Regions from separate parts of the Marinococcus sp. LNSP9103-4 genome, predicted to be linked through region 2. Evidence: a T-box and tRNA genes for the amino acid it is inferred to sense, from the RefSeq annotation. Region 2 holds a T-box; the other holds one or more tRNA genes.

Region 1 (15,839 bases), on a different contig from region 2:
AATCGCTTCTCCGACGCTTTCTTCGTTGTCATAAAAGGAAGCGGTGTCGATGGAGCGATAGCCTGCCTGCAGGGCGGTTAAAACAGCATTTTTTACTTCTTCACCTTTTTCTGCCTGATAGACGCCAAGGCCTAACCACGGCATTTTTACTCCATTTGCTAAGGTTGTTACAGATGTTTGAATACTCATGTACGATCTTCCTCCTCTGTTGGAATACACCAGTCAATTTCCGGACGCCCGGCCTCTTTCAAAAACTGATTGGTTTTTGAGAACGGGCGGCTTCCAAAGAATCCTTTATTAGCGGAAAACGGACTCGGATGTGGAGATTTAATGACTAAGTGATGCTCATTTGTAATAAGCTCTTCTTTTGCCTGAGCATGGCGGCCCCATAAAATGAATACCACGGGATACTCTTTTTCGTTAGTCTGCCGGATTACTTCATTTGTGAAGGTTTCCCATCCTTGTCCTTTGTGCGAATTCGCTTCCCCTTTTCGCACTGTAAGTACTGTGTTCAGCAGAAGCACTCCCTGCTTTGCCCAGGAAACGAGGGAACCATGACGCGGTTTTTCACAGCCCAGGTCTTCTTCCAGCTCTGCATGGATGTTTTTCAGCGATGGGGGGATGGAAACATCCGGATTTACGGAAAAACTTAACCCGTGGGCCTGCTTCGGCCCGTGGTAGGGGTCCTGACCAAGAATAACCACTTTTGTATTCTCGTATCCTGTATAATGCAGCGCATTAAAAATATCGTGCATATCAGGATAGACGGTCTTTTCCTGGTATTCTTTTTTTAAAAATTCCCGCAGCTCCTGATAGTACTCTTTTTCGAATTCCTTTTCGAGCACAGGAGCCCAGTCATTCTGCAGAATTTCCATAGCCGCGTCGACTCCTTCGCCTGCTGATTTCTTTTACTGTATGCTCTAAATCCTTAATATCCTTTTTTTAGAAAGATCAAACGTAAGCAGTCCGGGAAATGTCAATAGAATGCCACTCCTGTTCATTGTTTTTGCTTCACAGTCGCGTTACGATAAAAAAGACGATAATGTGATCTGGTATAGTGAAGGAGCGGCAGCCCATGAATGAAACTGATACAGTGGCGACCCAGCCAAGAAGCCTTAAAGCCATCATTTCCTTAGTCCTGGGGTTTGATGCATTCATTTTTCTTGTAATTCTTTTTCCTTTCAGTGTAATTTTCGGTATTATTGGTTTGTGGACCGGGATTAAAGCATTAAAGGACATTAAAAACTATCATTACCGCGGAAGAAAAGCAGCATTGGCCGGAGTCATTTTCAGCTTAATTGGAACGATAATAGGAGCTATCATTACGTTAAATGTTTTTGTATTATGATAAAAGTATCGGCGCTTTTAGGTTTTTTGCACCTAAAAGCGCCGAATTTTTGTCCGTAAAGTAAAGCATCCCTGCAAAAAAAAGCAGCTGCCTATAAAAAGAAATGGCCGGCAAACAAATACTTGTTTATCCTTCTCACCGGCAGTACTATATAACTATTAAATACATTTTATTAGGAGGTTATATGAACAAAAAGATTATACCTGTCGTAGGTCTTGTTTCCTTATTCATGCTTTCAGCCTGCAGTACTTCTATAGAGACCGAAGCTGCTTCAGGGTCTTCTGTGAAGGAAGAACTGCAGGAAATAAAGGAAAAGAACGAGAAACTGAAAACAAAAGTGTCCAATCTGCAGGAAAAAAATGAAGAACTCCGCGAGAAAAAGAACAGTCTAAAAGAAAAGAAAACAAATCTAAAGGAAAAGAACCAGAATTTACTGGAAGAAAACGAAGAGCTTAAGGAAGAAAACGCAGAATTAAAAGAAGAAGCAGGGGCCTTCAACGAGGAGGAAGAAGAGACAGAAGCTTCATCCGATTCCAGCGAAGAGACAGACGGAAGCTACACGAACGTTATCGCTTCGATTACTGAAGAAGAGGCAGAGACCCGTATTAAAGAAAATGCAGAGAGCGACTGGCCTGACGACTACGTCATGCAGGATTTCGTCATAGAGGAGCAGAGAGCTGCCTACGAGAGCTTATCAGAGCTTTCCATCGACACAGGTACAAAGGAAACGCTTCTGCAAAACGCTTACGACGACTGGGGCTATGATTTTGTTATGGTCGAATTCGCCTATGAAGAACAGTTAAGCGCCTACAATAATTAACTGTTAAACAAGCGCCTGCTCCTTTAAGAGTAAGCGCTTTTTACATTCCTTTTACTTATGGTACGGGCTACCCGCATTAATTTGTACTACACGGTAGATCTGCTCTGTAAGCATCAGGCGTATTAATTGGTGGGGGAAGGTTAACGCAGAAAATGACCATTTGAAATCCGCCCGCTTTAACACTTCTGCGGATAGGCCGAGCGATCCACCGATGACAAAAACAATTGTACTCGTCCCCTGGACGGCTAAATCCTGGAAGGTTGCAGCCAGCTGTTCAGAAGAAATCATTCTGCCTTCCGGCTCAAGAGCAATCACGTATCCCCGTTCAGGAATCTTTTTGAGAATGCGTTCGCCCTCTGTATTCTTTACCTGCTCATTTTCCTTATCACTGGCCTGCTCCGGTGTTTTTTCATCCTTTACTTCAACAATTTCCAAGGAGCCCTGCCTGCTCAGTCTTTTTTTATATTCTGCGATTCCTTCATTGATGAATGTTTCTTTGCATTTACCGACGGCAATAATCAATATATTCACAAGTCTTTTCCCTCCAGCTTATTTTTCCACAGAAATTGTCCACATATTCACAAGTGAACGAGCCTAAATTGACAAGATATATTCTGCTTTTTCTCCCCGATACTCACAGGGTGTGGATATTTTTTCGCTTTCATCCACAATCCTATCCACACCCACAGCTATACTTTTTTCATTTTACAATACGTCATCCAATGATTATCTTATATGTTCTTTACAGCAGTATAGCAAGGGTTTGTCCCTCTTTCTCCATACAATTTTCTTAGCGTCTATTGTAGCATATATTTTCTTCAGTTCGACCATATCTATATTTATCCACAAAAAAAGAGCCTTCAATGGAAGGCCCTGAATTGATTTATTCACCTGTGGATGCTGTCTGTGTTAATTCTATATCCGTTGTCTGCTCTTCCCCGTTCCGGTAATACGTTATAGTAACTGTATCTCCGATTTCGGTGCTGTTATAGAGATAATTCCTGAGGTCGCTGCCTCCCTGTACTTCTTCGCCGTCAATTTGAGTGATCACATCGTTTTGTTCGAGTCCTGCCTCCTGCGCGTCAGAATTTGGCTGGACCTGGGTCACGTACACTCCGTGATCCACATCTTCCGGAAGTCCCAGCTCTTCTGTCCAGTTGTAGCTTGACAGTTCAGAAATTGATTGAATAGCAACACCCAGCTGCGGGCGTTCTACTTCGCCGTCTTCTTCTAAATCTTCAATGATTGGCACTGCCACTGATGTTGGAATCGAAAACCCGATGCCTTCCACCGAAGACTGGGCAATTTTCATCGAATTAATGCCGATGACCTGACCTGAGCTGTTGACCAAAGGACCACCACTGTTGCCGGGGTTGATCGCTGCATCCGTCTGCATGACGTCTGCTTCCCAGTCATCCTGTCCATCCCCGTCGTAATCCACCGGAATACTGCGATCCTTCGCGCTGATGATTCCCTCTGTCACTGTTCGTGACAGATCTGTGCCGAGCGGATTCCCAATAGCGATTGCCTGATCACCTACCTGCAGGTCATCCGAACTGCCAAAATCAGCTACCGTGTCTATCTGTCCGCCATCTACTTTTAACACGGCCAGATCAGTATAAGGGTCAGTACCGACAATCTCTGCTTCCAGCCGGGTATCATCCTCTAAGCTGATTTCTACTGAATTTGCCCCTTCTACTACATGGTTGTTGGTAACAATAAACGCTGAGCCGTTTTCCTTTTTATAAATAACGCCAGAGCCGGTCCCCTGTTCGACAGAGTCTTCGCCCTGGTCCTCGCTGCCCTGAATACCGGCGTTTTCTGACTGAACCTGATTAAACACTCCGACTACAGCCCCGGAAACCTCGTTTGCTGCTGCTGTTACCGTGCCAGCCTCTGCACTGACTTCTTCCGTAGAGACGTCGGATCCGGAACCGTTGTCCGATAAATCTGCCGTCCCGTCAATCGTTTCAGTATTTTCCCCTGAAACCGAATCATATATAAACGGTGCTGATACTGTCATTACCCCTGCACCGAGAATTGCCCCCACAAAGCCCGCGATACCTACATTTCTGCGACTTTTCTTTTGCTTCTGACTTTCTTTTCTTGCATGATCATCATAATAACCCATATTCCGACACTTCCTTTTTCATAAGATACCGGGGCTGATTTCAGTGCTTTTGACATATACTGAAATGAAGACCCTTTATCATACCCGTCTCGGGTGCCGGGATGTATGTTTATTGTACGAAGAAAAAGCACGCCCCGTCCAGTAAAAGGGTGTGCTTTTGATAATTTTTTACGTTTATAGAGAATACCCCTAAGGTGTACCATATATATTGGTTTAAAGGGTATGCAGGCTTGTAGGAAGAAATGGATCCGTATCGTAGAGGTGAAACGTATGACCTATTCCTGTTTCCTCTTCTTCAAGCACCTGCTTTACCGTCATCCGTGCCAGATCTTTCATGTTATTGTCCCGGCTTAAATGCGCGAGATAGATTCTGCTCGTCCGCTCTCCGACAATATCCGCGAGCGCATAAGCGGAATCCTCGTTCGACACGTGTCCGGAATCACCCAGAATTCGTTTTTTAACATTCCAGGGATAGCGGCCCATACGAAGCAGATTAATGTCGTGGTTTGATTCAAAAACGTACGCATCGGCATTTTTTACCGTGCCTTTGATCTGGTCGCTGACGTATCCCATATCTGTGGCAAGCGCCAGTTTTTTGCCTTCATGGTGAAACACAAAAAACATAGGATCTGCTGCATCGTGCGAAACGTGGAACGGCTCAAGCTCAATATTGCCAAATGCAGCCGGCTGATTTCGGTCAAGGTGAAATTTCTGTTCCAGGGGCACCTTCCCGATAAGCCCTTCCATCGCCTGCCACGTTTTTACGTTGGCATAGACCGGCAGCTGGTATTTCCGGCTTAATACCCCGACGCTTTTAATATGATCGCTGTGTTCATGGGTAACTATCAGCGCGTCCAAAGCTGCTGGATCCACACCGATCGCATTTAAATTTTCCACTATTTTTTTGCCGCTCAAGCCTGCATCAATCAACAAACGCTGCTTCCCAGTCTGTACGTAAATAGCATTGCCTGTACTGCCGCTGGCAAGTACACTGAACTGCAGTGTCATTCTATCCTCCTGCTTTCCCTATTCATTAGCCGGTGCTTCTTCCCCGTTTTCCGCTGAACCATCTTCTTCAGCATCTTCTTCCGGGTCAGAGTCATTTTCCGGCACCTCCGGTTCGACCATGATATCCTCTTCGCCGTTATTCTCCATTACCTGCTCCCATGATTGGACGCGCTGGGTTCTGGCATTCACCAGGTACCTCGATTCTCCGTTTACTTCCACAATATACATCGGTGTATATAAATAAACGTTTTCTCCCTGAGGTGTAACCTGGTTAAAGTAACCGACGCTCACATCGCTCACCGTATCGTTTGTCTGCAGAATACCGTTGCTCGGGTTCCCCAGGGCTTCAATAGCATCCTCCGGAGGAATGGTGCTGTCTGCCGGAGTGGCATCGAGCTCAAAATACGACTGTCGGAAGCCCACAATCTCGTCCTGGTCGTTAAACACCAGCTCAAGCTGGGCAGATGTTTCCGGTTTATAAATCTGCTTGTCGTCAAACGTCTGATAATAGTACTGCCTGTTTAACTCTTCATCCATCTGACCCTGTTCATAATCGTCTGCACTCCAGACATAGTCGCTTAAAAAGGAGGCCAGATCCTCGTTCCGGTTAGCTTCAGATATTTCCACCGGTTCCTCGAGCGTAGCACTCATTCCAATCAATCGTTCGTTTGATATATACGTAATTTCACTAATGTTTGAGTTGTCTTCTACCTTTTGAGAGCGGCTCCCGCCTTCAAAATCCACGTAGCTTGCTTCTAGATGAAGCTGTTCAATCCGGTCCGGCAGATCATCCTCTGGATACCCATAGAGCCGCTGTTCTGATTCCTCACCGCCTGTCTGGGAGGCAGAGCTTTCCTGGTAATTGGTCTGCTGTTCTAAATAACTCGAAAGCAAAAATGTATTAAGAAGCAGGAAAACAATAATAAAAATGGTCTTTGTTCTCGCCCAGTCCATCTTATTCTCCTCCTTCTTCGTTATCGTCTCCGCCAAAATCCACTGGAGACCAGCTGCCGTCGCAGCGGACAAACCACCCGGGCTCCATGTCATAATAGCCGGAATTTTCCCCGTTTCTTGAAATGCTGTAGCCGATTTGTATATCTTCAATCAGCGAAGAACTGCACTGCTCCTGTACAGCATCGAGCGTTTCTTCCCCGGTAGGAAGATCGGTGGAGACACCAGCATCCCCGGTCCTGACCGGGTTATTTTCCAAATCAAACAGCGGCCGGGAATACCCACTTGTCTGCGTGCCTACATTCGACACCTGAATGGAAGCAAAATCACTGCCATTGGAGTCCCGAAAGACTGGCAGACCGCCTTTATTCATTCTGAAGGTAACCGTTGTTTCCCCGTCCAGGGTGGTGGAATCATAATACTGGTAATTATCCGACCAGCCGGCATGATTATTCACGAACTCGAAGGAAGAAACAAGGCTGCTTGTATCATTACCGTCTGTCTGCTCCGAATAGGTTGGGTTGGCATAACGAAGGTAATCCCCGGCATTATTAATCCGCAGCTCTCTCGTGCCGTCTGTGAGGACTTCCGATGAATCATAGTTGTACGTCTGAAGGTTTTGGCCATTTCCTTCCGGCAGCAACACCTGCTGAAAGCTGTTGGCTGATAAACTCGTGGAAGCATAGGTATAATTCGTCCGGGATCCCGGATCTTCGGGAATATAAATATGCTTTTCGTACCCGTTTTCATCAGCACTGTAAGTAAGCATGTTTTCGTATTCCGAGAGATACCGTTCATGCTCCACATCGCTTTTATCCAGGCTGGTGTTGCTGTTTACAACTACACCCTGATCGTAGGAAACAAACGCAGCGTTCAGTTCTTCACTTGCCGGTGAAGCTGTTAATATAATCCGGTCAATCGAGCCATCCAGGATGCTGGATGCTTCATCGCTTTCATCTTCAAAGCTGAACAGTTCATTGATCATCGACCACGATACCGACGACGGAAATACAAGCTCCATCGAATATTCTGCTGAAGAGACGTTTTCGTACAGCTCATCATGCTCCAGGTCAGTCGCTGATGTTTCTGTGATGCTTGCCTCTTCGAGCTGCCGGAAGGCTTTGTCCAGGTCAGTTGAAGCCTGGTCCTCGGTCATGAGAACACTTCTGCCATTTGAACGCACTACTCCCTGATTCGGCCGGACGATTTCACCTGCTTCCCGGGTCTCTGCTATTTCTGTCGTTTCCTGTACGGTTTCAGAGGAATTGACGCTATCATATTCGGGCTGAAACGACCAGTTCTGCCAGGTAAGAAGCAGACTGCCTATTACTAAAATCGTTAACACCCAGGATTTGATTGTTTCTTTCATGATCCAGCCTCCGCTTTATTAATCACTGAATATGGCAGCGTAATTAATATAGTGGTTCCTTTTTTCCATTCACTGTCAGCCGCAATTCTTCCGCCGTGCGCATGGATAAATTCCTTGGCAATCGCAAGACCCAGTCCGGTGCCCCCGAGGTTTCTCGCTCTCGCTTTATCCACCCGGTAAAACCGGTCAAAAATACGGTGCTGGCTTTCTTTTGGAATGCCTACACCCTGATCGCTGATTTCCACGTCTACAGCATCGGCACGAGTAAACATCTGCACACTGATTTCCCCGCCATCCGGCGAGTACTTCACGGCATTTGAAAGCACGTTATCAAAGACTTGATAAATCCTGTCTTTGTCCATATCTACGTATACCGGGTAGGAAGGGACTTCTTTATAGAAAGCAATATTTTTATCCTTGTTAATCATTTCAAAGCGTTCAATCACCTGATTAATCATTTCAGACAGGTCCACAGTAAAAAAGTCCAGGCTGATTTCGTCACTGTCCATCCGCGAAAGCTGAAGCAGGTCGTTCACGAGCCGGATCATTCGGTCCGTTTCGTTCTGGGTCACCTGTAAAAAGCGGGGTCCCAGATTTTCATCCTGCATCGCTCCGTCTTCGAGAGCTTCCATGTAGCTCTTCAGCGTAGTCAGCGGAGTTCTTAATTCGTGAGAAACATTTGATACAAATTCCCGGCGCTCTCTTTCGATCTTTTCCTGCTCCGTGACATCATGAAGCACGGTAATCAGACCAGTAACCGGTCCGTCTTCGTTTCGCACGATGGAAAAGTTGGCCTGCAGCAGAAAATCCTGTTCCTCGCTGCTGAAATCCAGCATAATCGCTTCATTATAATCATACAGATCACTCGATGTCAGCGTCTCAGACAAATGCAGAGCTTCTGTAATGTACGTGCCTTCCATTTCGTCGCTGTTTTTGTTTAACAGCTGCTCAGCGCGTTTGTTCATCAAAATGATGCGCCCGAGTTCATCAGTGGCTATAACCCCGTCTGTCATATGGGTCAAAACCGAGCTTAATTTCTTCCTTTCATCCTCGGTGCTTGCCTGGCTCTCTTTTAGTTTCAGCGTCAGCTGGTTAAAGGAATGGGCCAGCTGCCCGATTTCATCGTTGCCGTACACGCGGACTCTGCGGGAAAAGTCTCCTTCCCCCATAATTTTAGCCTGGCGCTGCATGTCCGCGATAGGTCTTGTAATCGTGCGGGCCAGCAAAATACCAAGGATGGCGTTTAAAATCAGCACAATAATGCTCGCTGCAATTAAAATACTGCTGATGTCATTTACCAGGCTGTATACGCTCGACATGTCGGAACGCACGTACAATACACCCAGAATTTCTCCATCTTCTTCGATCGGCCGCACAATTAAGCTGACCCTGTGGCCGCTGTCGGCCTCCCAGCGCACTTCTTCAAGCGTGTTCCCTAATAACGCCCGCTGCACAAGGTCATCGTTCGATTGGTTATTGACGATATCCTGCTCGTTTATATTCGACGTGCCTAAAATAATTTGATTGGAGCCGATCACCCTGGCTTCCGGACTCGAATGGCCCGGGTCATTGTTTGCTCCTGAATTGGCAAACTGGCTTAATAAACTGTCGATATCCTCCTGAACCGTATTATCGTCTTCTCCTCGACTCTGTGTCAGTTCTTCCTGCACATTATACTCCAGAAGATCGGTCTGCTCGGCGAGCGTATCATTAAAATTTTCCACGAGCGTGTCTTCAAGGGCGCTCGTGAAAAATACGGTAATGAACTGCATCGCTACAAAAATCAGCAGCACGAAGATCAAAATGAGTTTAAAATGAATCGATTTGAAAAAATCGATAATCTTCATACATTACTTCTCCTGTTCTGGATGTTTTAAGTAGTACCCAACACCACGTCTTGTCACAATCCACTCAGGGAAGCTCGGATTGTCTTCTACTTTCTCTCTCAAACGGCGCACCGTTACATCCACGGTACGTACGTCCCCAAAGTAATCATAGCCCCACACGGCCTGCAGAAGATGCTCTCTTGTCATTACCTGGCCGATATGCCGGCCGAGGTAGAGAACCAGTTCAAACTCACGATGCGTAAGGTCTATCGGCTCGCCGCGTTTTGTTACTAAATACGCATCCGGGTCTACGAGAAGGTCACCAATTTTTATAGCATTCTGCGGCTCGGTGCTGCCTTCTTCCGCTGCCGGCTGCTTCCTGCGGAGATTGGCTTTAACTCTGGCAAGAAGCTCCCGGTTGCTGAACGGTTTGGTTACATAGTCATCTGCTCCAAGTTCAAGGCCTAGCACCTTATCGATCTCCCCGTCTTTAGCAGTTAACATGATGATGGGCATATCAAACCGCTTCCGGACTTCTCTGCATACTTCCATGCCGTCCTTGTTAGGAAGCATGACGTCAAGAAGAATCAGATCCGGACCGAAATCATCCACCTTTTCTAAAGCTTCGTCGCCGTCATATGCACAAACAACCTGAAACCCTTCTTTTTGAAGATTAAATTCTAATATATCAGCAATTGGCTGTTCATCATCGACTACTAATATTTTCTCATCCATGTTCCCACCGCTCCATTCCTCAAATGTGAAAAGGCATAAATTCAGTCATCTATGTGTAGTAACTCCCTGCAAAGGTATGCCTCTTTATGTTTATTGCAAAATATTTAAGAGGATTACAATTCTCTTTCACATTGTAACACAGCTCTTTATCTGTTCCTATCGAGGCCTGAAGCCTGTGAAAAAAGCGCCTGGACGTCAAAGTCCAGGCGCTGGTTATTTATAAAAATGGTGGCTCGAGACGGAATCGAACCGCCGACACGAGGATTTTCAGTCCACTGCTCTACCGACTGAGCTATCGAGCCATGCTAAAAGGAATACTTTTGCTTAATTGATGCTCTTGCTTTTAGATCCACTGTCCTTACCCTCATCCTTTGCTTATTCGATGAAGCAATTCGGGACGTACAACTCGCAGAATGCTCGGAGAAGCTTTGCTTGTTGCTCTACCGACTGATCTGACTGGCCATGAGTGAATCAGGAAAATAAAATGGCGGGCCTGACGGGATTTGAACCCGCGATCTCCTGCGTGACAGGCAGGCATGTTAACCACTACACCACAGGCCCTTTTTAAAAAGAATACACTGCGAATTTTCTCGTCTGCTGCTTTCGTTGGCTGCAGTCACGTACGCTTTGTACGTTCCTTTGCTCTCTCCCTGGCATACTCAACCTTCTGGTGTCTTCTTTCCAAAAATGAGTAAGGGGGAATACACTGCGAATCTTATCGTTTGTTTCAGTTCTGTTCATTTTCTGCTTGATAAGAAAATGGTGACCCGTACGGGATTCGAACCCGTGTTACCGCCGTGAAAGGGCGGTGTCTTAACCACTTGACCAACGGGCCTTTCATGGTGAGCCATGGAGGATTCGAACCTCCGACCCTCTGATTAAAAGTCAGATGCTCTACCAACTGAGCTAATGGCTCCTAATATGAAGAAATTGTCGCTGTGGATAACGACAACATGAGTAATATTATCACGTCACAGATGCAATTTCAACTAGTTTTACATGAAAAAAGTGATTCGTTGAAAAAAGCATCCGCCTCTATGGCAGATGCTTAGTGGTTTTTATTGGATAGCCCATACACCGCGGACCATATTTGTCTGATTCCGGTCCGGGCCTACTGAGAAAATGCTGATAGGAATGTTGGTCAGCTGGGAAATACGTTCAATGTAATGACGGGCATTTACTGGAAGATCCCCGAGCGACGAAGCACCGGTGATGTCTTCTGTCCAGCCCGGCAGCTCTTCATAAATCGGCTCGCACTCTGCAAGTACCTTCAGGCTCGCAGGGAATTCTTCCATAATCTCTCCCCGGTACTTATAGGCCTTGCATATTTTGAGCGTTTCAATACCGGTCAAAACATCAATGGAATTTAAAGATAAATCGGTGATCCCACTCACCCTGCGGGCATGACGCACGACTACGCTGTCGAACCAGCCGACACGGCGGGGCCGGCCGGTAGTGGTCCCGTATTCGTTTCCGACTTCACGAATCTGGTCCCCGATTTCGTCAGACAGCTCTGTTGGAAACGGGCCGTCGCCAACGCGGGTCGTGTATGCTTTGGAAACGCCCACCACGTGCTGAATTTTGGACGGTCCTACTCCCGAACCGATAGTTACGCCGCCAGCGATAGGATTTGAGGAAGTGACAAAGGGATACGTGCCCTGGTCGATATCAAGCATCACGCCCTGCGCACCTTCAAACAGCACCCGGCGGCCTTTATCGATCGCTTCATTCAACTCTACCGATGTATCGCAGACATACTTCGCAAAGAACTGGCCATACTCATAGTATTCATCCAGAATATCTTCAAGCTCAAACCCTTCTGCGTCATACATTCTTTCGAGCAGACGGTTCTTTTCTTTCAAATTCCGCGACAGTTTTTCCCGGAATTCATCTTTATCCAGAAGGTCAGCAATACGGATGCCTACGCGGGCAGCTTTATCCATATAAGCCGGGCCAATGCCTTTACGGGTCGTTCCAATTTTATTTGTGCCTTTGCTGTCTTCTTCCACGGCGTCGAGACGCAGATGGTAAGGAAGAATAACGTGGGCACGGTTGCTGATACGCAGGTTGCTTGTATCAACGCCGCGCTCATGCAGATATTCCAGCTCTTCAACGAGCGCTTTCGGATCAATAACCATTCCGTTTCCGATGACACATGTTTTATTATCATAAAAAATTCCGGACGGAATTAAATGAAGCTTGTATTTAGTTCCTCCGAAGACAATCGTATGACCAGCGTTATTTCCACCCTGGTAACGGGCCACAACCTCCGCATTTTCTGATAAGTAATCCGTTACTTTTCCTTTTCCTTCGTCTCCCCACTGAGTTCCTACAATTACTATTGACGACACAGCGTCCACCTCCACAATCTCTCCTGCCGGCACCTTAGGCATATTTTTCTTGCTTATCCAATAACGTTCACTTGGCTTCATCTAAAGTTTTCATATTCTTATTTTATTATGGAGAAAATCCCTTAGATAGTCTATCAACCACGGCACACAAAGTCAATAAAACACGAACATTAAAAGTTTTATTTGCTTAATTTGTTCGCTTATACAAAAAGCCCGGAGTCTAAGCTCCGGGCGGGATCTGATTATCGTCGTGTCGCCGGTCCAAATTAACGAATTTATTATATTCTTTAATAAAAGCGAGCTCGGCCGTACCAACCGGCCCGTTACGCTGTTTGGCAATAATAATTTCAATGATATTCTGGTTTTCGGATTCCTGGTCATAGTAATCATCACGGTATAAAAACGATACAATATCTGCATCCTGCTCAATACTTCCGGATTCCCTTAAATCAGACATCATCGGGCGTTTATCCTGCCTGGATTCCACCCCGCGGGAAAGCTGGGAGAGCGCAATTACAGGGACCTCAAGTTCACGCGCAAGAGCTTTTAAATTACGGGAGATTTCCGAAACTTCCTGCTGGCGGCTTTCCCCGCCTCTGCTGCTTCCCTGGATCAGCTGCAGATAGTCAATCAGAATCATTCCAATACCCCGTTCCTGCTTCAAACGGAGGCATTTCGCACGTATATCGTTTACCCGTATGCCCGGGGAATCATCAATAAAAATGCCGGCTGAAGATAAGCTCCCCATCGCCATCGTCAGCTTTTCCCAGTCCTCTTCCTGAAGCGCACCGGTACGAAGACGGTTAGCATCAATGTTTCCCTCCGCACAGAGCATCCGCTGCACAAGCTGGGCAGCACCCATCTCCAGGCTGAAAATAGCCACATTTTCCTCGGTTTTTGTTGCAATGTTCTGGGCAATGTTTAAGGCAAAGGCCGTTTTCCCCATCGAAGGCCTCGCAGCCACAATCACCAGGTCACTGCGCTGAAATCCGGCAGTCATATGGTCGAGCTCGGCAAAGCCGCTCGCAATTCCGGTTACGTCATTTTCCCGGTTCTGCAGCATTTCAATATTGTCGTATGTTTCAATGAGTACATCTTTGATGGAAACGAAGGCAGACGAACGACGCTCCTGCGATACTTCCATTATAGTCTTTTCAGCTTCGTTAAGTACTTCCTCTACATCATGTTCTCCGCTGTAGCCTTCATTCACTATGTTAGTTGCCGCACGTATCAGCCGCCGCAGCAGGGACTTACTGTATACACCCTGACTGTAATAACCAACGTTGGCCGCTGTCGGTACAGCATTTGCCAGATCGGTAAGATAAGAAAGACCGCCGATTTCTTCGAGCACCTGTTTTGCCTGCAGTTCCGTGCTGACCGTAATAAGATCAACCGGCTCTCCCCGTTCAGACAGCTCAATCATCGTATTAAAAATACGCTGATGCGACTGACGATAGAAATCTTCCGGCATCAAATGCTCCGTGGCAGTAATGAGTGCTTCGCCCTCTAAAAAGACAGCACCTAAAACAGCCTGTTCTGCTTCAATATTCTGCGGGGGGACCCGTTCTGTGAAAATATCATTCATTGCTTTCACCTCTATAGAACGTGTTGAAAAAAAGAGCCTGGTTCTTACCCTCTGTTTATGACGGGGAAACAGGCTCTTTATTCATCCACGCAGCTGTTACTCTTCCGTCACGTGTACGTTTACGACAGCTGTGACTTCAGGATGAATCTTGATTGGTACTTTAGTGTAGCCAAGTGAACGAATTGGCTGGTCAATTTCTATTTTACGTTTATCCACTTTCATGTTCATGCTTTTCAGCTTTTCCGCAATCTGTTTTGTAGAAACCGCTCCGAACAAACGACCGCCTTCTCCTGCTTTGGCAGTAAGCTCTACGTCTGTTTTTTCGAGCTGCTCCTTAAACTTCTTCGCCTGCTCAAGCTCTTCCTGCTCACGTTCTTTTTGTTTTTTCTGTGTAGCTTCCAGGTCCCGCAGATTGCCTTTGCTCGCTTCTACAGCAAGGTCCTTCTTTAATAAATAGTTTCTGGCGTACCCTTCGGATACGTCTGCAACTTCACCTTTTTTTCCCTGGCCTTTTACGTCTTGTTTCAGTATGACTTTCATTCGGATGTGCCCCCTTGCAAATATTCATCAATGGCCTGCTTCAGGCGTTTTTCCGCTTCTTCAATCGTAGTATCGGTCAACTGCGTTGCCGCATTCGTTAAATGACCGCCTCCGCCTAAAGCTTCCATTATTAACTGCACGTTCACTTCACCAAGCGAACGGGCGCTGATACTAATTTTATCATCCTGACGCTTAGATATCACAAATGAACCTTTGATATCGTTCATCGTAAGCAGGGTATCTGCTGCCTGAGCGATTAAAATCTGGCCGTACATTTCATCTTCCGCAGCAGCGGCAACAGCCATGCCGTCACGGTAGACCTCCGCCCGCTCGATAAGATGCGACCGCTCCACGTATTGATCGAGATCTTCTTTTAAGAGCATCTGCACCATAGTCGTGTCGGCACCGTGCATTTTTAAAAATGAGGCTGCATCGAACGTTCTAGATCCGGTTCGGATGGCGAAGCTTTTCGTATCCACAATAATGCCTGCAAGCATCGCCGTTGCTTCAAGCACATCCATACTGAGCTTTTTCGGCTGATACTCCAGAAGCTCTGTTACAAGCTCGGCTGTGGATGAAGCGTACGGTTCCATATATACAAGCACCGGATCTTCAATGAATTCTTCTCCCCGGCGGTGATGATCAAGAACAATCGTACGGTTCACGCGGTCAATCAGCCGCGGCTCGATAACCATGGAGGGTTTGTGTGTATCCACGACAACAAGTAGCGTATGCTTCGTCACTTCATCCATCGCTTCTGACGGTGTAATAAATTGAGACCACAGGTATTCATGGTTTTCGATTTCTTCCATCAGCTTTTTCACGTCCGGATTAATTTCATCCGGATCTACGACGACATATGCATCTGTATTATTTACCTCAGCAATTTTAAGCACGCCAATCGCAGCACCAATAGCATCCATATCCGGATTTTTATGGCCCATCACAATGACCTGGTCGCTTTCGAGAACAAAATCACGCAGTGCGTGGGAAATAACTCTGGCGCGCACCCGGGTACGCTTTTCGACCGCATTGGACTTCCCCCCGTAAAAACGCACCTTTCCGTTCGCGTCCTTAATGGCTACCTGATCGCCTCCACGTCCGAGTGCGAGGTCGAGACTGGACTGGGCCAGGGAACCAAGCTCCTGCAGGGACGGCTCGCCCGAACCGATGCC
Region 2 (15,839 bases):
CTTTAATTTCAATGCTGACCTTGCTTGTACCGTCATTAATAACCTTCGTTATTTCGGGCATCTCCACCAGCTGTTTGCGGACATTTTCGGCGTTTTCCACACTCATAATATAATCCAGGTCCTTCACCGACTCTTCCACCCGGCGCAGACTTCCAGCCCGCGCATACCTTTGCACCCCTTCCACTTTTTCGAGGGACGCTTCAAGCTTTTCGGCCATTTCCAGCATATAGGCAATCGGCAGTCGCTCCGGTCGCTTGCCTTCTTCTGCGAGCGCTTCGAGTATTTTCTGCTCGGTTTTCGCCCCGAACCCTTCGAGATTCTGTACTTCATGAGTTAAACACGCCTGTTCAAGCGAGTCCCGGTCCGTTATGTCGAGCTCCTGATAGAGCTTCGACACTTTTTTTCCTCCCAGTCCAGGCAGCTTCAGCAGCGGAATTAATCCCTCCGGCACTCCTTCTGTCAGCGTCTGCATCAGTTCTGTTTCCCCGTTGTTGTCCCGCCATTCTTTTATCAGCGCAGCTGTGCCTTTACCGATGCCTTTTAAGCTGCCAGCATCTTCAATTTCATTTAGTGAACGCTCATCATATTCAAGCGCTTGAGCCGCTTTACGGTAGGCAGAAATTTTAAACGGGTTTTCCCCCTTGATTTCCATATATACAGCAATTGTTTCCAAATGGCCGATCAGATCTTTTTTATTCATGCTATTCTCCTCCACATGTCAGCTTTAATCATGTTAGGCATTCTTTTTTGAGTATAACGGGAGTTAATAATTCTGTCTAAGCTCACGCCGCCGGGCTGAAGACATAAAAACAGACTTCCCTGTGAAACACAGGGAAGTCAGCCTTCATTCTCTATTGGGCCGTCCATGTTCCCGGGGTCTGCCGGCATGATTTGCTCGTACCAGCCGGAAAGCCATGGGGTTTCATGTAATATAAAGCTGGCGACTGCCGAATTGTTTATTACCGGCTCAAGAGCCGGAAACGGCATCAGCATAGCTGCAGCCAGCACAACGAATAAAATTACGTACGTTTCGAGCACCCCAAGCACACCACCAAGCCAGTAATTAATCGTTCTAAGCACCGGAAGTCTGGCAATGCCGCCTGCTGCTCCGGTTAAAAAGCCGGCGATGATGCGGGTGCCGATAAACAAAAGAAGAAAGGCAATCGAATAATAAAACAAGCTGCGGGTATCAAAAGCAGCCAGGAACGTCCCTTCCGCCTGCTGGCCGAATGGGTAGGGGATCCATTGTTCTAAAAACTGCGCGACTTCTTCATAGAATAAAAACGCAACAATAAACGCTGCCACCAGACTGACAAGGCGAAGCAATTGAAGAACAAAGCCTCTTTGAAGCCCTGTAAAAAAGCTTCCGATTAAAATCACAACAAGCAGAACGTTTATTACTATTTCCATAGCCATTATCCTTCAGAATCTTTGTCCTTGTTTACTTCTTCTTTGAGTTTTATATAGTCATCCACTACGTTTAAAGCCGTCAATACCGCCAGGCGGGTCGTATCCAAATAAGGATTGTATGCTTTATACTCTTTCATTCTCTTATCTAAATAATTGGCGACCTGATTAATATGCGAGGGTTGTTCATCACCGACAATCGTGTACTGCTGGCCGTATATTGTAACCGTAGTGCGTTTTTTACTTTGATCATCAGCCACGTCTTCCGCCCCCTGTTCTTGAATGTGCCTTTTCCTTAATAGTAACAGAATAAAAAGGCTCTGAATATCTTTCCCTTTACAGGCCCTTTTTTAAACCGGGAGATGCCCGGCAGCTGTTTACTGCCTGAGCTCTGCCCCGGTTTTTTCTTCAAGCATGCGAAGCACCTGGTTGTGCGCGGAGCTGACCTCTTCATCGGTCAGTGTTCTTTCCGGATCCAGGTAGACCAGCGTGAACGCCAGGGATTTTTTGCCGGGCGTTAGATTCTCGCCCTGATAAACGTCAAACAGGGAGGTGCTGTACAGCGTGCTTCCACCTGCGGACTCAATGACTTCTTTTACTTCAGCTGCAGGCACATTTTCATCCACAACAATCGCAATATCACGGGTAGTGGAAGGGAAGCGCGGAAGCGTTTGATAACGAACCGGCGTTTCCACCGCCTGAAGCAGGGAGGTTAAATCAACCTGCAGGGCATACGTTTCGGCTATATCCCACTCACCAGCCGTTGTTGGGTGAATTTGGCCGACGTATCCCACCGTTTTTCCATCCAGCTGTATGTCTGCGGTACGGCCGGGGTGCATATCACTGTGCTCTGCCAAAGTGAACGAAGCACGGCTTTCTACGTGCAGCTCTTCAAGAATGCCTTCAGCAATTCCTTTCATCACGTAAAAGTCTGCATTTTTTGTTTCTCCCTGCCATAGGTGGCTTTCCCATCTTCCGCTTACTACCGCAGCAAGCATAATACGTTCTTCCGGCTGTACAGCAGCATTCTCTTCTTCGGAAAGAAACACCGAGCCCATTTCAAACAAAGCGATATCTTTCGTCTGGCGGTTGCGGTTATAGCTGACTCCTTCAAGAAGCTGAGGAATCAGGCTCTGCCGCAGTACTCTGCGGTCTTCGCTCATTGGCATGGTTACTTCCATCGTATACTTTTCCGGGTACAGCGTGAAACGGGAAGCTGAGCTGGCAGTCGTCAGGGAATAGGTGACAGCTTCACTCAGCCCGGCACTTTCCAAAAAGCGGCGTACTGTCCGCTTTCTTTTCTGTTCGGCAGTCAGGCTTCCGGCCGTTGTAGCACCTTTAGGAAGTGTACTCGGAATGTCCTGATAGCCGTGCATCCGAGCGATTTCTTCAGCCACATCCTCTTCAATGCGGATATCCGGGCGGCGGCTTGGGATATATACTTCGATACTGCTCGTTTCCTTGTCGGCGGTCTGAAAGCCGAGACGTTCGAGAATACGGACCATTTCTGAACCGCTGAGCTCCATTCCAAGCAGCTGATTGATACGGCGATCACTCACCCGTACCCAGCGGCCGCCCGGCTCCCGGTGGTCCTCCTGCTCGATACCCTGAAGCAAAGTGGCGCCCGCATATTCAGCGAATAAATGCGCCGCCCGGTCTGCTGCCTGCTCCACTCTCTCCGTGTCGAGCCCCCGCTCATAACGGACACTTGCATCGCTTCGTATCCGCGTATCCTTTGACGCCTGGCGGATCAGGGACGGGTGAAACAGGGCTGCTTCGAGCAGAATATTTGTTGTCTGATCGCTCACCTCTGAGTGTTCTCCACCCATTACTCCTGCAAGGGCTGTCGGCTTTGTACCATTGGTTACGACCAAATGCTCCGTGGAAAGATGATGCTTATTACCGTCGAGCGTCTGTATTTCTTCATCTTCGAACGCTCGTCGCACGAGCACTTCGTCGGATCCGAAGGCGTCAAAATCAAACGCATGCAGCGGCTGCCCGTATTCAAGCAGCACATAGTTGGTAATATCCACGACGTTGCTGATCGGCCGGATGCCCGCGGCCATCAAGCGGTTCTGCATCCAGTACGGAGAAGGCTTCACCTGAATGTTTTCAGCGATTCTTGCTCCGTAATAAGGAGTGTCCTCCCCGTTTTCGATTTTCACATTAACCGCTGCTGAAGCAGGCTTTTCGCTTTCTTTTACCGAAGTCACAGGGAGCCGGACGGTCCGGTCCAGCTGAGCTGCCACTTCGTAGGCGACCCCGAGGATATTCAGGCAGTCGGCACGGTTTGGCGTAATATCCAGATCCATCACTGTATCGTCCCAGCCAAGAGCTTTTACCGCATCCGATCCCGTCTCCGGATCCTCGTCAAAAACGAAAATGCCTTCAGCCACATGCTTAGGCACCAGCTTGGCTTCCACGCCGAGCTCCTGGAGAGAACAAATCATGCCGTTGGACTGCTGGCCGCGGATTTCCGTTGCTTTAATTTCCATCCCCCCAGGCAGAACGGTGCCCGGCTTTGCCACTACGACCTTCTGTCCGGCTGCCACGTTGTCAGCACCGCAGATGATCTGTACTGTCTCTGCTCCCTGATGCACCTGGCAAATGTTTAAGTTATCCGCATCCGGATGCTTTTCGGCTTCGGTAACATACCCGACCACGCATCCCTCAATCGGTTCGGCACGCCGGTACAGAGCGTCCACCTCTACACCTCCTGTAGTCAGGCGATCGGCAATTTCTTCGGGGGTAATATCTTCAATATCCACATAATCTTTCAGCCATTTATATGAGATCAACATATCTGCATTCTCCTTCTATACTCGAGTGAATTGTTTTAAAAAGCGCATATCGTTCGTGTAAAAATGCCGGATATCATCAATGCCGTATTTCAGTAGGGAGAAGCGCTCTACTCCCATGCCAAAGGCAAAGCCGCTGTATACGTCCGGGTCAAAACCGCTCATTTCCAGCACGCGCGGATGCACCATCCCGCATCCGAGAACTTCAATCCACCCAGTATGCTTGCAGATGCGGCAGCCTTCCCCGGCGCAGATACCGCATGAAACATCGAGTTCTGCAGACGGCTCGGTAAAAGGGAAGTAGCTCGGGCGGAGACGAATTTCTCTTTCCTCTCCGAAATATTTTTTCACAAATGTTTCGAGCACCCCTTTTAAATCACTCATCCGGATATTTTCGTCAACCATCAGCCCTTCGATCTGCATGAACTGGTGGGAGTGGGTAGCATCGTCATCGTCCCGGCGGTAGACCTTGCCCGGGCAGATGATTTTCACCGGCCCTTCGCCGTGGTGGCGTTCCATCGAGCGGGCCTGTACCGGCGACGTCTGTGTACGCAGCAGCAGATCACTGCTGACATAAAAAGAGTCCTGCATGTCACGGGCCGGATGATCTTTTGGCAGATTCATCGCTTCAAAGTTATAATAATCGGTTTCGACTTCCGGTCCTTCAGTCACTTCAAACCCCATACCGATAAAGATATCTTCAATTTCTTCCACAACGCTTGTCAGCGGGTGCTTCGCCCCTCGCTGGACCTTACGTCCCGGCAGTGTCACATCGAGCGTTTCTTTTTCAAGCTTTTCCTTTAATGCTTCGTCGGCAAGCGTTTTTGTTTTTTTCTCCAGACGCTCCTGAATAGCTTCCCGTACTTCGTTTCCTTTCTGGCCGACCACAGGACGCTCTTCCTTGGACAGCTGCCCCATCCCCCGGAGCACTTCCGTAATCGGACCCTTCTTCCCTAAGTATTTTACTCTCACCTGCTCTAATTCCTTTGTATCGCCAGCTTCTTCAATCTGCTGCAGCGCTTCCTGCTGCAGCTCCTCCAAGCGTTCTATCATATCCTGGTTCCCTCCATTTTTATGCCAAATAAAAAGAGCCCTCTCCCTGAAAGGGACGAAGGCTCGCGGTACCACCCTTGTTAGCTGCAGTGCACAGCTCACTCTCCTGTAACGACAGGTTCCGGCACGCTTTTCTTCCACAGGGAATACTCCAGCGGCTGCTCCGAAGCGAATTCACAAATCCTTACTGCAAGGTATTTTCAGTCAGCGATACCTTTTCCCTGTTCAGCAGGAAGCGATGCTACTACTCTTCATCTGCGCATTTGTGTTTATATGTTTCAATATGAATTATTATAGAAAAAGCCTGGCCCGATTGCAACCATCACCAATCTGTTTGCTTCAAGTGATACAGCAGAATGCCGGCAGAAACTGCCGCATTTAACGATTCTGCCTGGCCCGGAATCGGAATGTACAGGTTCTGGTCGGTCCGCTCGAGCCATTTCTTTTGTACGCCGGCTCCTTCGTTGCCAATGATTAACGCAAAGTAAGGCTGCGGCTCAAGTGCCGAATACGACGTACCTTCATCAAGCGAAGTGCCAAAGCACGGAATGTCCGTTTCCTGCAGCCATTCCAGCCATTCACCCAGGTCCTCCTGCAGTACTGGGACATGAAACAGTGAGCCCTGGGTCGCCCGGACCACCTTTTCGTTGTACGCATCCACCGTACCTGTGCCGAGAACGACTACCCCTTTTCCAAGCGCGTCAACCGTCCGGATAATTGTTCCCAGGTTACCTGGGTCCTGAATGCTGTCCACCAGCACGAAAAATGAATATCCGCCGCTTCTTACATTAGAAAATTCAGGAATTCTGCATACAGCTACAATATTTTTCGGGGTTTCCGTCGAGCTGATTTCTTTCATTACGCTTTCTGTTACCTCTGTGGCCGGTGTTGGAATTTCATTAAAAACCTGCGGCCACTCTTTATGCTCTTCAATGAAAATTTCTTCAATCCAGGCCTCCGACCGGACGGCTTCTGTCAGCGCGTGGTCTCCCTCAATTAAAAAAAGCCCTGACCTTTCACGTTCCTTACGCTTATGAAGTTTTTTTATCTCTTTTACTTTCGGGTTTTTTGCCGATTCTATCCGCTTCACTTCGCTGTCTCCCCCAGTATTTTCTCTCATCGTAGCACACTTTGACCCGCCGCAGAAAGAAAATAAACAGCCCTCCCGTCCCTCACGGACAGAAAGGCTGGTATTTTATGCTTCGTACGTTAACGAATCTACTGTGTCGCGGTCCAAACGCTTAGCAATTTCTACGATTAACTGCACGGCATGCTCAAAGTCATCCCGGTGCAGAATAGCCGCATGCGTATGGATATAGCGGGTCGGAATCGTAATGGCCATCGCCGGTACTCCTTCGCCGGATAGATGAATAGACCCTGCATCTGTGCCGCCGTTTGCCATCATGTCGAACTGGAAAGGAATTTCTTTCTCTTCAGCCACACCGACAACGAAATCACGCAGCCCTTTGTGTGCGATGACGGAGGCGTCCATCATAAGAAGCTGCGGGCCTTTGCCGATTTTCGCTCTGGCATCGTTACTTGTGACACCCGGCGTATCCCCGGCAATCCCTACATCGACAGCAAAGCCGATATCCGGCTGAATAAGGTTGGTTGCTGTTTTCGCTCCGCGCAGGCCGACTTCCTCCTGTACAGCACCGACGCCGTAAATTTCATTCGGATGGGATTCATTTTCGAGACGCTTCAGCACCTCAATCGCGATAGCACAGCCAATACGGTTGTCCCAGGCTTTTGCCATCAGCAGTTTTTCATTATTCATCACTTCAAAATCACATACCGGCACGACCGAATCTCCCGGACGCACGCCGAATGATTCTGCTTCTTCCTTGCTTGAAGCACCGATATCGATGAACATATCTTTAATTTCCATTGCTTTTTTGCGCTGCTCCGCCGGAAGAATATGCGGCGGCTTTGAGCCGATCACCCCGGTAATATTTCCTTTTCTCGTCATTACCTTCACCCGCTGGGCGAGCATCACCTGGCTCCACCATCCCCCAAGGGTCTGGAATTTCAAAAAGCCATTCTCATCGATTCCCGATATCATAAAACCAATTTCGTCCAGATGTCCGGTAATCATTAATTTCGGACCGCCGGCCTGTCCGGTTTTTTTAGCAATCAGGCTTCCCAGCCGATCGGTGCTCATTTCATCGGCGTAAGGAGAAATATACTGGGTCATTACTTTTCTCGGTTCCTGTTCGTTCCCCGGAACGCCGTTTGCGTCCGTGAGGTCCTTTAGCATCTGCAATGTCGGGTCTAATTCTGCCATTTCGTGCTGCCTCCTTTATGTACGGTTGTTTTACACACACATGCAAAGGGAAAATATTATTAATGCTGCGGGCTAATATTCTCATCCATACAAGCGGTGTGGTGCGGGTTCTTCCATATTCAGTATAAAGAACTTTGCCGCAGGGCTCAAACATAATCTATCATACCCTGGTGCCTGTGAAACTTTTTAGCAGACTGTGCGTATATATTAGAAATGAGAAGGCTTATGTACGCTTAATCCGATAGATGCAGAGGAGGGTGTAAAGATTGGGTATTCTTTTACGAGTGCTGCTGTTGATCGCTCTTATTATTATCATATACTCGTTTTGGAGATACTGGAATAATTCTAGGAGAAAGCTGGAAGCAGCTCACCATAAAAAGCAATTCTATCTGCTTGATGACCAGCAAAACGTGCGGAAAAATTTACTGGCGACCCATAAAGGCGTCATGTTTGAAGGCGAAAAATACGTAGGTACAACCGAAAAATCGTTTGAAGTCGTTACGATTTCGCTGTGGGTGATTGAAAGTGAGCATTTGCGCGGCTTCCAGCGCGAGGATTTCACCTTTCTCGAGCGGGAAATTTTATCCCTCTATCCGGAAGCTGCTATCGAGTGGAACAGCCCGGTGAAGGAGTTCATGCAGCAGCTTGAAGCAAAACAGCCCGAGAAACAATAAAAAGCGGAACGCCTGATTTACCGGGCGCTCCGCTTTTTTGTTTGATTATAAGTTTGATTTCGCTTTTTCAGCAAGCTCTGCAAAAGCTTTTTCGTCATTTACCGCAAGGTCTGCGAGCATTTTACGGTTCATTTGGATACCGCCCTGCTTCAGGCCATGCATCATGCGGCTGTAGGACAAGCCGTTTAAACGGGCTGCTGCGTTAATACGTGCAATCCACAGCTTACGGAATTCGCGTTTGCGCTGGCGACGGTCCCGGTAAGCATACTGCAGGGACTTCATTACCTGTTCCTGTGCTGTTTTAAACAGTCTATGCTTAGAACCTCTATAACCTTTCGCGAGTTTTAATACTCGTTTACGTCTGCGACGTGCCACATATCCGCCTTTTACTCTTGGCATCGTCAACCCCTCCTTAGCTTATCTTAATTATTTGGTCGTGCTTATTTTTTCGTTTTCGGCAGCAGTGTCTTGATACGCTTGTAGTCGGACTTGGAAACAAGCTCCGGCTTACGCAGGTTACGCTTTTGCTTTTGGGATTTATGCGAAAACATATGGCTCGTGAATGCGCGTGCGCGTTTTACACGGCCGCTTCCTGTTTTGCGAAAACGTTTTGCTGCTCCGCGGTGAGATTTCATTTTTGGCATAAGTGACATCCTCCTTTTTTAATATAACGGGCTGACCGCTGTCTACTCTTTACTGGATTCTTCTTTTTGCTCCCGTTCCTGCTCTGCTTTTGGAGCGAGCATGAGGAACATGCTGCGGCCATCCATTTTCGGCTTCGTTTCAATCGTACTCACGTCTTCACACTCTTTTGCAAACCGGTCAAGCACCTCTTTACCGATATCAGAGTGTGTGATCATACGACCGCGGAAGCGGATAGCTGCTTTTACTTTATCGCCTTTAGACAAAAACTTTCTTGCGTTACGCAGTTTTGTATTAAAGTCGTGTTCTTCAATGCTCGGGCTCAAACGAACTTCTTTCACGTTGATCGTTTTTTGCTTTTTCCGGGCTTCTTTATCTTTTTTCTGCTGTTCAAAACGATATTTACCGTAATCCATAATACGGCAGACAGGCGGTTTTGCGTTTGGAGCGACAAGAACAAGGTCAAGGTTTTCTTTCCCGGCCAGCTCTAAAGCTTCGTTTCTTGATTTTACTCCAAGCTGCTCTCCGTTAGAGTCGATGAGTCGAACTTCACGGGCACGGATGCCCTCGTTTACCTTTTGGTCCTTACGAATAATAAGCCACCTCCAGAAATTTAGTGCGCGGGGCTTCCACGCAAATACATACCATTGGCACAACGAAAAAACGTGCAGACACCCTCTAAAACAGAGAAGCGCCCACACGTATACAGAATATATGCTCTACACATTCAATATATTAGTAATAACCAGCCAACGTTTGTCGGTCAGGTGAGAAGCGGGCGCTTCTTCTTTAGGGATTAATTATTTTCACACTAGGACATCTTAGCACGGCCCCATTAGGACGTCAACCTTTTTATCGATATTCGTTGATAGCCGCTGTTACATTTTCCACGAAATCATTCAGCGGCTGTGAGTCCGAATCCTGCTGACCGTATCTGCGTACATTTACGGCGTTCGCTTCCTGCTCTTTGTCACCAAGCACAAGCATGTAAGGAATTTTCTGCGTCTGGGCTTCGCGGATTTTATAGCCGAGCTTCTCATCCCTTGTATCCACTTCCACCCGGACATCCGAGGCCTGCAGTGCCATTTCCACTTCTTTCGCGTAGTCAAGATGAACGTCAGGCGAGACCGGTATGATTTTCACCTGTACAGGGGAAAGCCACGTCGGCAGGGCGCCTTTGTACTCTTCAAGCAGAAAAGCGATAAAGCGTTCCATCGTAGACACAATGCCACGGTGGACGACTACCGGACGGTGCTCGCCGCCGTCGCTTCCCACATACGTGAGATCAAATCGTTCAGGCAGGTGAGTGTCAATCTGGACAGTGGAAAGTGTCTCTTCTTTGCCCATTGCTGTCTTTACCTGGACATCGAGTTTCGGACCGTAAAATGCTGCTTCGCCTTCTGCTTCCACGTATTCAGCGTCAATCGCATCCATCGCTTCTTTCAGAATGCGCTCGGAATTTTCCCACATCTGGTCATCGTCCACGTATTTTTCTTTATCCTCCGGATCCCGGTAGGAAAGCCGGAAGGTATAATCTTTGATACCGAAATCATGATAGACTTCACGAACCAGGCGTACAGCACGAATGAACTCATCCTTCAGCTGATCCGGACGGGCAAAAATGTGACCGTCGTTTAGCGTCATCGCCCGCACCCGCTGAAGACCGGCAAGCGCTCCGGATTTTTCATAACGGTGCATCGTTCCGAGCTCTGCAATGCGTACCGGAAGATCGCGGTAGCTGTGCTTTTTATTTTTGTAAACCATCATGTGGTGCGGACAGTTCATCGGCCGAAGCACAAGTGTTTCATTATCCATTTCAATCGGCGGGAACATGTCGTCCTGATAGTGGTCCCAGTGGCCCGACGTTTTATAGAGCTCGGAGGAACCAAGTACCGGCGTATACACGTGGTCATAGCCGAGACGCACTTCTTTATCCACAATATAGCGCTCGATAATCCGACGGATCGTGGCACCGTTTGGAAGCCAGAGAGGAAGGCCCTGTCCGACTGTCTGACTTGTCGTAAATATGTCGAGCTCTCTGCCAATTTTACGGTGGTCGCGCTCCTTAGCTTCTTCGAGCATTTTCAAATGATCGTCAAGCTGGGACTGTTTTTCAAAGGCGGTTCCGTAAATACGCTGCAGCATTTTGTTGCTGCTGTCCCCGCGCCAGTATGCCCCGGAAATATTCATCAGCTTAAACTTTTTTAATTTGGATGTCTGCGGCACATGAACGCCGCGGCATAAATCGACAAATTCTCCCTGCCGGTAAAGCGCGATCTGTTCTCCTTCCGGGATATCCTCAATTAATTCCAGCTTCAGCTCGTCGCCAAGCTCTTTAAAAAAGCGGACTGCTTCTTCCCGGGACACTTCCTCGCGAATAATTTCAAGATTTTCATCGATGATTTTATTCATCTCTTTTTCGATTTTAGGAAGGTCTTCCGGCGTCAGCTGGTGCGACGTATCAATGTCGTAATAAAATCCGTTTTCAATCACCGGGCCGACACCAAGCTGCACATCATCAAACAAGCGCTTCACCGCCTGGGCCATCGCGTGCGCGGTGCTGTGCCGGAGCACTTCAAGGCCTTCCGGGGACTGATACGTGATGATTTCAATCTGACCGTCCTCCCGGAGCGGAGTGCGTAGATCCACCATTTTTCCATTAATTTTTCCTGCCAGCGCACTCTTTTTCAGTCCCGAGCTGATCCCGCCGGCTACTTCTTCTGTCGTCGTGCCAATATCATATGATTTTTCATTCCCATCTGGAAATATGAGCGTAATTGCCTGTTCTGCCACTGTGATTTATCCTCCTTTTATTACTGTAATATACAGAAAAACGCATAAAAAAACCGCCCCCTCGAAAGGGGCGGGCTCAGCCGCGGTTCCACCCTAGTTTCCATCCCCTGTAAAGGGACGACTCTATCCGGGTAACGGCCGGGGATCCGCCGGCAGATACTGCTGTTCCCTGCCGAAGCTCCGAGGGGGTAAAAATAAAACGGTTCGTAGAGAACTTCCAGCCATGGTTCTCTTCTCTGGGACGCCTGTTTTATTTTCATGGCCTCATCCTTGCATTTTCCTTTTCGCTATTTCAGCATAGCGAAAAGCTTCTTTTCATGCAACCTGTATTTAGTTTTGCATTACAAAGTCTTTTTCGCTGTTCTCTTCTCCCTCAAACACCCGGAGTGTATGATACTTCGTATTACGTTGAGCCGGCGTGTAGCCTGCTTCCCGTATTAAACGAAGAATACGGTTGATGTTCACTTTGTGTGTGGTACCGGCTGAAGAAACAACGTTCTCTTCCATCATAGTACTGCCAAAGTCGTTACAGCCGTAGGAAAGGGAGCGTTTCCCCGTTTCTGGTCCTGCTGTTACCCAGGAGGACTGGAAGTTCGGGATATTGTCCAGGAACAAGCGTGAAATGGCAACGTTACGGAGATAGCCTTCCGGTGTAATACGCTCGCCTTTCATGCTTGTGTAATCCTGCTGGAAGGTCCAGGATATGAAAGCCAAAAAGCAGTTGGATTCATCCTGCGCCTCACGAATACGCCACAGGTGTTCTGCCCGCTCTTCGTTGGATTCGCCAAAGCCGATAACCATCGTTGCAGTGCCGTGCATACCGACCTCTTTAGCCATTTTCATGCAGTCAATCCATTGATCGGCCGTGCATTTCAGGCGGCTGATCCGTTTTCTCGTTTTCTCTGTGAGAATTTCGGCGCCGCCGCCCGGAAGTGAATCCAAACCTGCTTCGTGAAGAGCCGTTAATACCTCTCTCAAGGACAGGCCGGACACTTCCATCATTTTGTACACCTCTGCCGGTGTAAACGAGTGCATCGTCACATCAGGGAAATGACTTTTAATTTTTTTGAGCAGGTTCGTATAGTATTCAAATGGGAGGTTCGGGTTGGTCCCGCCCTGCATTAAAATTTCGTCTCCTCCTACATCCTGAAGCTCTTTAATCTTCTGCAGGATCTGGTCATCCGAAAGAAGGTATCCCTCTTCCGATCCCGGCCGGCGGTAAAATGCACAAAAACGGCAGAAGGTATCGCAGACGTTTGTGTAATTGACATTCCGTCCTATGTTAAAGGTAGCGACAGGTTCGGGGTGCCAGCGTTTTTTAATTTCATCTGCGGCAGCTCCCATTTTTTCTATTTCATCGCTTTCATACAAGCGCACAGCGTCATCCATTGTCAGTCGTTCTCCGTTTAATGCACGTTCCAGTATTCCATCAATGCTCATTTGTATACCCTCCAGAAAATTCCTTTGTGGCGCTCGCATGAAAATACCGCGAATCCAACCCATTTTCTGCATGCTGGGCGCTATCATCATGGTAGCATATTTATTTGTATTATACACTTAGAATGCCCTATGCATTTCCAATTATCCCCGGCGGTTCTGTCCGTCCATGAACACTTCTTCTGTGAACGGGCGGATGCGCTCCATGATACGCTTAGCTTTCAGCCGCTCGTTACCACCCTTCTGGGAATACGTCAAATGCTCTTCAAGTTCACTGTAATCATAGTTGGAGGTATAAACAGTAGGAAGCTTTTCCATCATCCGGTACTGCAGAATAACTCCTAAAATATCGTCTCTTGTCCAGGCACTCATCGATTCGGCTCCAAGATCGTCGAGTATGAGCACCGGCACGCCTTTGACGCTGTCCACCTTTTCCCTCACCGTATTATCCGAAAGCGATTCTTTGATCTCACGGAAAAAGTCCGGCACGTGTACAATCATCGAGCCGATGTTTCGCTCCGCCAGTTCATTCATGATCGCTCCGGCAATATACGTTTTACCGACCCCGAATTTTCCATACAGGTAAAGTCCCTGTCCGTCTTCTCCGGGCACGGTGGTCGATGCGAAACGCAGTGCTGCGGTTCCTGCCTTCGCTCTTGATTCATGATCCATATCCACCTGGTCAAAGGAAGCATGCAGTATCTCTTTTGGAATATAATAGCTTTTAATAAGTGCCTGTCTTTTTTTCTTTTCATCATCGTGTATCTTTAATGAACAGCGGTGATAGGCAACCGTTACTTTTCCTTTGTCTTCCATCAATTCCGGCTGATAGCCCTGCATCAGGTTCGGGCAGTTTTCAAGCCCAGGACAGGCATCGCAGTTACTGCGCTCCCTTTTATACTCAAATAAAGCTGCCTTGTTTTTTTCGTATTCTTCCGCTGGTATGTGCGGATGACGGCGCTTGAAATCAATAACTCCCGGATAGGCAAACACTTCTTTTTCAAGTCTGGCCATCCGTTCCTTCCAATCCTTATCCATCCATCTGTTCAACGAGGATCCGATCGAATCCATCCAGCCGCCTCCTTTCTTTTAACGGTTTGCTCTTTCCCGTCGTTCCTTAAGCATTTCTTCAAAGCGCTCTCTTTCCTTCGACAGCTGCTCCTCCTGCGTGGAATTTTCACCTTCTGCCGGTTTATTCTCTGCCTGCTCTTCTTTTTCCAGCCACTTAGGCAGCTTATCGTTTCGGACGTAGCCCTGAGACCGCTTATTCGTATAATTGTTTTTAGGTGCCTGGCGTTCCTGGGCCTGCTTGTGTTCTTCCTTTGCAAGCTTCATGGCATCCTCTACGGTATGTACTTTTTTTCTTGTCCACTGGCCGGCAATTTTATACACAAGTGCTTTGCTTAATTTCATATTATTTTTCTTCATCACGTAATCTGTCAACACGTTCACAACTCCCGGGGATAAACGGTAGCTGAATAAAAGCTCCTCCACGAGATGAATATCCGACTCCGGCACAGTTGCTCCTTCGGCCACCGAACGAAGAAATGTCACGGGGGACGTCTGTTCATAAAACTGCTTCATTTGCTCCTGTTCAGACACCGGGCGGCCCTTTGCCGGTGCCGGCTCCTGACTTTCTGTACGGTTCCCGAGCGCAGGCGGGGCTGCTCCGTGCTCCATACGGTAATGATTTTTTGCCTTTTTACGCAGGTCTTCTATATTTACTTCATCGTCTGCTGATAGGGACTCCTGAATCACTTTTCCCATATCAATCGGCGATAGCTGATACACAAAAGCAAGCCGGCGGACGGTCTGCTGCAGCGAAGGTGTTAACAGCCGCGAGCTGTCGAGAAAGGAAGGGAGCGAAGCTTTTAGCAGTTCCATGTCGAATCCATTCTCCTCAAGCTGCAGGCGCGACGGCTCACTGCCACCGACAAATTCTGTTCCTTCATCTGCCGGAGGCGGCTCGGAAGCCATTTCCGACGCATGCAGGGAAGCAAATACTTCATTGAACGAAGCCGTAATTTCTTCTGCTCCTTCAGGCACAGCCGAAATGCCAAAACGCTGGCGCAGCTGAATGTATTTGCTTTTCCCAAGGCGGTTATATAAAAATACGCTTAGCACATCGTCCTGAAAAAAAGCCCGCGGCGACATAGGCGGCTGGATATCATAAACAAATGTTTTATCCTGTGAGTGTGTTTCGAGTTCATAAACCCTGAGAAGCCCGATGCCTTCAAGCAGGCGGCGGGCAGCGTAAATCTCATTTAAAGGCATCTGCAAAAAAGCCATCAGTTCATGATGGGTTGCTTCGGAGCTTTCATAGCAGTCTTTTTCAAGCTTATTCTGCAGAGTCTGGTAGAGAGCGATCGCTTTGCTTCCGACTAACGGCTGGTAGAGCATAGACATCGTTTTATCCGTGCTCTCGCTGAATTCTTTACTTGTGCGAACATAGTACCCATCCACCGGTTTTACTTCCATCCAATGCAGACTCAAAGCGCCGCCCTCCTTTTTATGATTTTGATGAATCTTCTTTATTTTCTTTATCAATCAGTTCTTTTAATTCATTGATGAATACATTTATATCACGAAACTGCCGGTAAACAGAAGCAAAACGGACATAAGCGATTTCATCAATATCCGCTAGCTCTTCCATGACAAGCTCCCCGGCTTCCTCGCTTTTCACTTCTGTTCGTCCTTCTTCCCGCAGTTTATTTTCCACCCTCGAAACGATGCCCTCGAGCGTTTCCATTG

The links. The T-box of region 2 lies ahead of pheS (phenylalanine--tRNA ligase subunit alpha). A T-box ahead of a tRNA ligase gene usually reads a tRNA of that ligase, here a tRNA-Phe.
Region 1: it has a tRNA-Phe gene. The T-box ahead of pheS (phenylalanine--tRNA ligase subunit alpha) is inferred to sense a tRNA for this amino acid. The anticodon was not compared.

The regions. Positions count from the first base shown of each region.
Region 1 is NZ_JBQLIA010000033.1:2,038-17,876, reverse strand. Features, by position in the region: gene ACTRXG_RS15660 (aldo/keto reductase) at 1-189, opposite strand, end outside; gene ACTRXG_RS15655 (uracil-DNA glycosylase) at 186-875, opposite strand; gene ACTRXG_RS15650 (DUF4190 domain-containing protein) at 1,076-1,348, shown strand; gene ACTRXG_RS15645 (hypothetical protein) at 1,533-2,168, shown strand; gene rlmH (23S rRNA (pseudouridine(1915)-N(3))-methyltransferase RlmH) at 2,220-2,699, opposite strand; gene ACTRXG_RS15635 (S1C family serine protease) at 3,052-4,299, opposite strand; gene ACTRXG_RS15630 (MBL fold metallo-hydrolase) at 4,513-5,307, opposite strand; gene yycI (two-component system regulatory protein YycI) at 5,326-6,261, opposite strand; gene ACTRXG_RS15620 (YycH family regulatory protein) at 6,263-7,627, opposite strand; gene walK (cell wall metabolism sensor histidine kinase WalK) at 7,624-9,474, opposite strand; gene yycF (response regulator YycF) at 9,478-10,188, opposite strand; tRNA gene ACTRXG_RS15605 (tRNA-Phe) at 10,415-10,490, opposite strand; tRNA gene ACTRXG_RS15600 (tRNA-Asp) at 10,674-10,749, opposite strand; tRNA gene ACTRXG_RS15595 (tRNA-Glu) at 10,949-11,023, opposite strand; tRNA gene ACTRXG_RS15590 (tRNA-Lys) at 11,029-11,104, opposite strand; gene ACTRXG_RS15585 (adenylosuccinate synthase) at 11,247-12,539, opposite strand; gene dnaB (replicative DNA helicase) at 12,760-14,124, opposite strand; gene rplI (50S ribosomal protein L9) at 14,221-14,664, opposite strand; gene ACTRXG_RS15570 (DHH family phosphoesterase) at 14,661-15,839, opposite strand, start outside.
Region 2 is NZ_JBQLIA010000003.1:51,995-67,833, reverse strand. Features, by position in the region: gene polX (DNA polymerase/3'-5' exonuclease PolX) at 1-700, opposite strand, end outside; gene ACTRXG_RS03050 (CvpA family protein) at 838-1,410, opposite strand; gene zapA (cell division protein ZapA) at 1,416-1,667, opposite strand; gene pheT (phenylalanine--tRNA ligase subunit beta) at 1,785-4,208, opposite strand; gene pheS (phenylalanine--tRNA ligase subunit alpha) at 4,224-5,258, opposite strand; T-box leader at 5,307-5,525, opposite strand; gene ACTRXG_RS03030 (TrmH family RNA methyltransferase) at 5,581-6,348, opposite strand; gene ACTRXG_RS03025 (M42 family metallopeptidase) at 6,454-7,542, opposite strand; gene ACTRXG_RS03020 (sigma-w pathway protein ysdB) at 7,809-8,216, shown strand; gene rplT (50S ribosomal protein L20) at 8,262-8,615, opposite strand; gene rpmI (50S ribosomal protein L35) at 8,657-8,860, opposite strand; gene infC (translation initiation factor IF-3) at 8,903-9,514, opposite strand; gene thrS (threonine--tRNA ligase) at 9,711-11,651, opposite strand; gene mqnC (cyclic dehypoxanthinyl futalosine synthase) at 11,982-13,091, opposite strand; gene dnaI (primosomal protein DnaI) at 13,233-14,159, opposite strand; gene ACTRXG_RS02985 (replication initiation and membrane attachment family protein) at 14,178-15,581, opposite strand; gene nrdR (transcriptional regulator NrdR) at 15,598-15,839, opposite strand, start outside.